DNA from 2 places in the Streptomyces cinnamoneus genome. Region 1 is predicted to be linked to the other one. Evidence: predicted binding sites of a transcription regulator. Region 1 holds the regulator's gene; the other holds the start of a gene.
The links. The regulator HspR, encoded in region 1, represses chaperone genes until heat shock. The targets are predictions, from matches to a motif close to TTGAGNNNNNNNNNCTCAA.

Region 1 (3,406 bases):
GCGTGACCTACGACCCCGCAACGGGAACCGCCCGCGTCATCACCGGCAAGGACAGCCGCAAGGTCGCCAACGTCCAGGCCGCCGGCCCGGACGGCGCCCGCGTCGCCGTGTGCCAGATGGAGGGCAAGCGCTGGGCCACGCTCGAAGGCCGTGCAGTCGTCCGCACCGAGGCCGACGTCGTCGCCGACGCGGTCGAGCGCTACGCCGTGCGCTACGGCCGCACCCCGCGCCCCAACCCCGACCGCGTCGTCATCGAGATCACCGTCACCCGGGCGATGGGCCGGGGCTGACGACCGCCGGCGGGCCGCGCCGGACGGCCAGGGCCTGCCGGATGTCCCGGATCATCCCCTCCGGCCGGCGGTAGACGTCGGCCGTGGTGAACCGCAGGATCCGCCGGACCTCCGGGCACGTCGCCAGGTCGTTGAACCGCAGGACGTCCCGCTGGTGCTGGGCCCTGGTGCCGTGCCACTCATAGCCCTCGACCTCCACGACCAGGCCCTGCGCCCGGAAGAGGAAGTCCGGGTACACGCGCCGCCCCGTCACGGGCGACACGAGCGGCACCTGCGTCTCCGGACACAGCCCGGCGTCGCGCATCCGCAGCCTCGCCACCGTCTCGGCCGGGGACCCCGACCGGGGGTCCGCCATGGCCAGCCACCACGCCGCCGTCCTGGCGCCCCGCAGCTCCGGGGCCGCGGTCAGGGCCCGCCCGATCGCGTCGAGCGGGGCGAGCGGCGGCCGGCGCGCACCGCGCTGCTCCACCCCTGTGCCGTGCCGCCAGCCCAAGGCCGAGTCGACCGCCACCAGGGCGTCGTCACGCGGCCCGGTGCGCAGCAGGTCCGCCATGGTCCGCGCGACCATGGTCGTTCTCAGCCCGGCCACCGTGGTCACCTCGTCCTCACCGAGCGGCAGCCGGTGCACCACCCCGCTCCTGACGGCCGCGCAGGCCGCCCCCGGCGGCGCGATGAAGTCGACGCGCTCGACGCGCGTCTCGACGCCGTGCAGCATCGCGGCCGCCCAGTGGCTCACCACCAGGACGGGCCGCAGCAGTTGATGGAGCCACAGCCACTGGCGCACACCCATCGCCCGCCCCGGTTCGAGCCAGGCGCCGGGCTGGATCCGCGCCCATCCGCACCGGCCCAGCAGGCGGCGCAACCGCGGCCGCGTCCACCCTCCCTCCCCCGCCTGCGCGGTGAGCAGCACCCCGCCCTGACCACCGGCCAGGGCCCGCCACATCGTGTCATCCCCCGTCACACTCCGTAGTGTCCCTGCTTCGCGCCGCCCCCACCAGTCCTGTGGATAACTACGGATGACTCCGCGAAACCCCACGTCGGGCGGCCCCACGTCGGGCGGCGTTCGGCCACCGGGAGGGCGGCCCAGGTGCGCGGGGCACTCGTGGAGGCACCGGCCCCGCCCGGCCCGCCGCAGCGGCCGCGCCGCGGATACGGCGAGGGGCCGGAAAGGCTCTCGCCCTTCCGGCCCCTCGCCGAGAACTCCAGGTCCCGCGGAGCGTCAGTGCTCCCTGTCCCGCCGCGGCCGCCACACCACCAGCGCGCTCGCCTGCTGGACGTCCTGGTACGGCACCAGGTCCCGGCGGTACGAGGCGTGGACCGCCGCCTCGGCCTGCTGCATGGCGGTGGTCGCGCCCTCGACCACCTGCTGGAGCTCGGCGACGCGCGCCGACAGCGCGGCCACCTGGTTCTCCAGCTCGATGATGCGCTTGATGCCGGCCAGGTTGATGCCCTCGTCCTGGCTCAGCTGCTGCACCTGGCGGAGCAGTTCGATGTCCCGCGCCGAATAGCGCCGGCCGCGCCCGGCCGTGCGGTCCGGGGAGACCAGGCCGAGGCGGTCGTACTGCCGCAGGGTCTGCGGGTGCAGGCCCGACAGCTGTGCCGCCACGGAGATGACGTAGACCGGCGACTCGTCGGTCAGCTCGTACGGATTGCGCCGGCGGCCCACACCTTCCATGGGGGTCACTCTCCCTTCGCGGCCTGGAACAGTTCTGCCCGCGGGTCCTCACCCGCCGTGGCCTCGCGGTAGGTCTCCAGGGCTTCCCGGGCCTTGTCCCCGAGGCTCTGGGGCACGGCCACCTCGACGGTCACGAGGAGGTCGCCGCGGGTGCCGTCCTTGCGCACGGCGCCCTTGCCCCTGGCCCGCATCGTACGACCGCCCGGCGTGCCCGGCGGCAGCTTGAGCGTCACCGGCGGGCCGCCGAGCGTGGGGACCTTCACCTCGCCACCCAGCGCCGCCTCCACGAAGGTGACGGGCACGGTGACGGTGAGGTTGTCGCCCTTGCGGCCGAAGACCGGGTGCGAGCCGACGTGGACGATGACGTAGAGGTCGCCGGCCGGACCGCCGCGCTCACCCGGGGCGCCCTTGCCGCGCAGCCGGATCCGCTGGCCGTCCAAGACGCCGGCCGGGATGCGGACCTGCATCGTGCGGGAGGACTTGGCCCGGCCGCTGCCGTTGCAGACGTCGCAGGGGTGCTCGGGGATCAGCCCGCGCCCCCGGCAGTCGGGGCAGGGGTCGGTCAGCGAGAAGCCGCCGCCCGCGCCGCGCGACACCTGGCCGGTGCCGACGCAGGTGGGGCAGACGCGCGGCGTACCGTTCTTGTCGCCCGTGCCCGAGCACGCCTTGCAGGCCGCCGAGGAGGACATCCGGAGCGGGACCGTGGCCCCCTCCACCGCCTCGGCGAAGCTCAGCGAGACCTCGGACTCGACGTCCTGGCCGCGGCGCGGCTGGGTGCGGGTCGTCGTGCCCCGGTTGAAGAGGCCGCCGAAGACGTCGCCCAGACCGCCGCCGAAGCCGCCCGCTCCCGCTCCGCCCTGGGCGCCCCCGAAGAGGTCGCCCAGGTCGAAGTTGAAGGAGCCGCCGGCACCGCCCGGCCCGGGACGGAAGCCGCCGTTGCCGAACAGGGCGCGCGCCTCGTCGTACTCCTTGCGGCGCTTGGGGTCGGCGAGGACGTCGTTCGCCTCGGAGATCTCCTTGAAGCGCTCCTCGGCCGAGGCGTCGCCCTTGTTGGCGTCCGGGTGGAACTCGCGGGCGAGCTTCCGGTACGCCTTCTTGATCTCCGCCTCGGTGGCGTCCTTGGGGACGCCGAGGACCTTGTACAGATCCTTCTCCAGCAAGTCCCTGCTCAGGCTCATCCTCGACGTCCCTCCTTCCTCGTGCTCCGCCCTGCGTCAGCCCTCGTCCGGGCCACCGCTCTCCTCGTCCGACGCCTCGTCCTCGGCCTTGCCCTGGGCACCCGGCTGCGGCTCGGCCACCGCGACCCGCGCGGGGCGGATCGTGCGCTCGCCGATGCGATACCCCGGCTGCAGGATCTGCACGCACGTGGTCTCGGTGACGTCCGGCGCGTAGCTGTGCATCAGCGCCTCGTGCACCAGCGGGTCGAAGGGCTCGCCCTCCT
Region 2 (3,406 bases), 1.4 Mb from region 1:
CGAGTGACTGCGGTTGACGCGGACGCCGACGTCGACGCCGAAGCGGTGCCGGGCGCCGCCCCGGCCCCGGTCCGCCGCGCGCGCCACCTCCCGCGCGGCCTGCGCCGGCTGCTGCCCACGCCCCTGGGCACGCCCTTCACGTTCTTCTACGGTCTCGTCCTGCTGGCCACCGCCGTCTACACCGACCTCGGTGACGAGGCCACGGTCAACCAGCTCCTGCGCGACTCCAGCACCGACGCCGCCCACCTCGCCGAGCAGCCGCTCGTGGTGCTGGTCGCCAGCGCCCTGTGGATCGCGGGCGGCGTGTACTCCGCGTACGGGCCCGTCTTCGTCCTCGTCATGACCGCGCTGGAGCGGCGCGTGGGCTCCGCCCGCGCGGCGGGGGTCTTCCTCCTCGGCCACGTCCTGGCCACGCTGGCCACGGAACTCCCCGTGGCCGGCGCCGTGGCCGCCGGCCGGCTGCCGGAGGCGTCGATGCACCGCCTCGACTACGGCATCAGCTTCGGCCTGATGGCCTGCGTCGGCGCCCTGTCGGGGCTGCTGTCGCGGCGCGCCGAATGGGCCCTGCTGGGCGTGGCCGGGGCGATGTGCGCCCGGGACCTGGTCGATCTGGTCGACCCGCTGGCGAGCTGGGGGCATCCGATCGCCCTGCTGACGGGCGTCGCCTGCCGCTCGCTGGTGCGGGACCGGTCCCCGAGCCGTGGAGCGGCCCCGGCCCTCTCGGCGGCCGCGGCCGTCCCGCCGCCCCCCGCTGCGGCACCCGCGGCCGGGGAGCCCGGTGCGGCCGGTGCGCTGGGGGAGGGTGTGCCGTGCCGGATCCCCCGGCCGCGCGCCGCGGACGGCGCCGGCGGGCAGCGCCGCGACGCGGACGCCCTCCGGTCGGGCTGACGGGGGCGCGGCGCCGTCGCCTCGCCGAGGTGAAGAACACGGCGTGACGGCCGGCGGGCCGTGCGGTCCGGGCGCGGCCGCCCCTGTGCGCCGGCACTTCGCGCTTCACTTCGGCGTCACCCCCAGGGATGGCCGCAGGGCGTGCCGGGCACGGCCGGCGTCCCCGGCGTGATCGCTCACAGCGAACACGAGCCTGGGAACACCACGGGCTTCCCGGGCATTGAGTCGACATAGCTCAACTTGCCTGCCGAAGGGGAGATCATGGCTTCGACGTCCACACCGCTCACCCTGCCCGTGCTGCCGCTCGACGACGAGGTGGTGCTGCCCGGCATGGTCGTCCCGCTGGACCTGTCCGACGGCGACGTCCGCGCGGCCGTGGAGGCGGCGCAGGCGGCCGCCGGGACCGGCGCCAAGCCGCGGGTGCTGCTCGTCCCGCGGGTCGACGGCACGTACGCGGCGGTCGGCACGCTCGGCACCGTGGAGCAGGTGGGCCGCCTCTCCGACGGCGACCCCGGCGCGCTCATCCGCGGCGTCCGCCGGGTGCGGATCGGATCCGGCACGACCGGGCCCGGTGCCGCGCTGTGGGTCGAGGGCACCGCGATGGAGGAGGTCACCCCCGATCCGCTGCCGGGCGCCGTGACCGAGCTGATGAAGGAGTACAAGGCGCTGGCCACCAGCTGGCTGCGCAAGCGCGGCGCCTGGCAGGTCGTCGACCGCGTCCAGCAGATCGACGACGTCGGCCAGCTCGCCGACAACTCCGGCTATTCGCCCTTCCTCACCGTCGCCCAGCGCGTCGAGCTGCTGGAGACCGCCGACCCGGTGGCCCGGCTCCGCCTGGCCGTGAAGTGGCTCGGCGACCACCTCGCCGAGCAGGACGTCGCGGAGTCCATCGCGAAGGACGTCCAGGAAGGCGTCGACAAGCAGCAGCGCGAGTTCCTGCTCCGCCGCCAGCTGGAGGCCGTCCGCAAGGAACTGGCCGGGCTGAGCGGCGACCCGGAGAGCGAGTCGGAGGACTACCGCGCCCGCGTCGAGGCCGCCGACCTGCCGGACGACGTCCGCCAGGCGGCCCTGAAGGAGGTCGACAAGCTCGAACGCGCCTCCGACCAGAGCCCCGAGAGCGGCTGGATCCGCACCTGGCTCGACACGGTCCTGGAGATGCCGTGGAACGAGCGCACGGAGGACGCGTACGACATCCCGGGCGCCAAGGCCGTCCTCGACGCCGACCACGCGGGACTGGAGGACGTCAAGGAACGGATCACCGAATACCTGGCGGTGCGCAAGCGGCGCGCCGACCGGGGGCTGGGTGTGGTCGGCGGGCGGCGCGGGGGCGCGGTGCTCGCGCTCGTCGGCCCGCCCGGCGTCGGCAAGACCTCGCTGGGCGAGAGCGTCGCCCGCGCGATGGGCCGCAAGTTCGTCCGCGTCGCGCTCGGCGGGGTCCGCGACGAGGCGGAGATCCGCGGCCACCGGCGCACCTACGTCGGCGCGCTGCCGGGCCGGATCGTCCGGGCGGTCAAGGAGGCCGGCTCGATGAACCCGGTCGTCCTGCTCGACGAGATCGACAAGGTCGGCTCGGACTTCCGCGGCGACCCGGCGGCCGCCCTGCTCGAAGTCCTGGACCCCGCCCAGAACCACACCTTCCGGGACCACTACCTGGAGGTCGAGCTCGACCTGTCCGACGTCGTCTTCCTGGCGACGGCCAACGTCCTCGAAGCGATCCCCGAGGCCCTCCTGGACCGCATGGAACTGGTCCGCCTCGACGGCTACACCGAGGACGAGAAGGTCGTCATCGCCCGCGACCACCTGCTGCGCAGGCAGCTGGAGCGCGCCGGCCTGGAGCCGGGCGAGGTCGCGCTGGAGGACGGTGCGCTGCGCAGGCTCGCCGGCGAGTACACCCGCGAGGCGGGCGTGCGGAACCTGGAGCGCGCGATCGCCCGGCTGCTGCGCAAGGTCGCGGCCCGGCACGAACTGGGCGAGCAGGACCTGCCGTTCACCATCGGTGTGGACCAGTTGCGGCCGCTGATCGGGCGGCCGCACCACACGCCCGAGTCCGCCCAGGACCCGGCCGAACGGCGCACGTCCGTACCCGGCGTGGCCACGGGCCTGGCGGTCACGGGCGCGGGCGGCGACGTCCTGTTCGTCGAGGCGTCCCTGGCCGACCCCGAGACGGGCGGGGCGGGGCTGACCCTCACCGGCCAGCTCGGCGACGTCATGAAGGAGTCCGCCCAGATCGCCCTGTCCTTCCTGCGCTCCCACGGCGCGGAACTGGAGCTGCCGGTCGGCGACTTCAAGGAACGGGGTGTCCATCTGCACGTACCGGCGGGCGCGGTGCCCAAGGACGGGCCCAGCGCGGGCGTCACGATGACGACCGCACTCGCCTCCCTGCTCTCCGGCCGCCAGGTCCGCCCGGACGTGGCCATGACGGGCGAGGTCTCGCTGACGGGCCGCGTCCTGCCCGTCGGCGGCGTCAAGCAGAAGCTGCTCGCCGCGCACCGGGCCGGGATCACCACCGTGGTCATCC

Region 2: lon (endopeptidase La) is a predicted target of HspR. The motif match lies at 1,109-1,127, and genes of this name have one in related genera.

Annotation. Positions count from the first base shown of each region.
Region 1 is NZ_PKFQ01000001.1:3,390,280-3,393,685, forward strand. It holds gene CYQ11_RS14655 (pyridoxamine 5'-phosphate oxidase family protein) at 1-290, shown strand, start outside; gene CYQ11_RS29535 (endonuclease domain-containing protein) at 265-1,251, opposite strand; gene CYQ11_RS14665 (heat shock protein transcriptional repressor HspR) at 1,510-1,965, opposite strand; gene dnaJ (molecular chaperone DnaJ) at 1,971-3,143, opposite strand; gene grpE (nucleotide exchange factor GrpE) at 3,180-3,406, opposite strand, start outside.
Region 2 is NZ_PKFQ01000001.1:4,776,255-4,779,660, forward strand. It holds gene CYQ11_RS21490 (rhomboid-like protein) at 4-888, shown strand; gene lon (endopeptidase La) at 1,150-3,406, shown strand, end outside.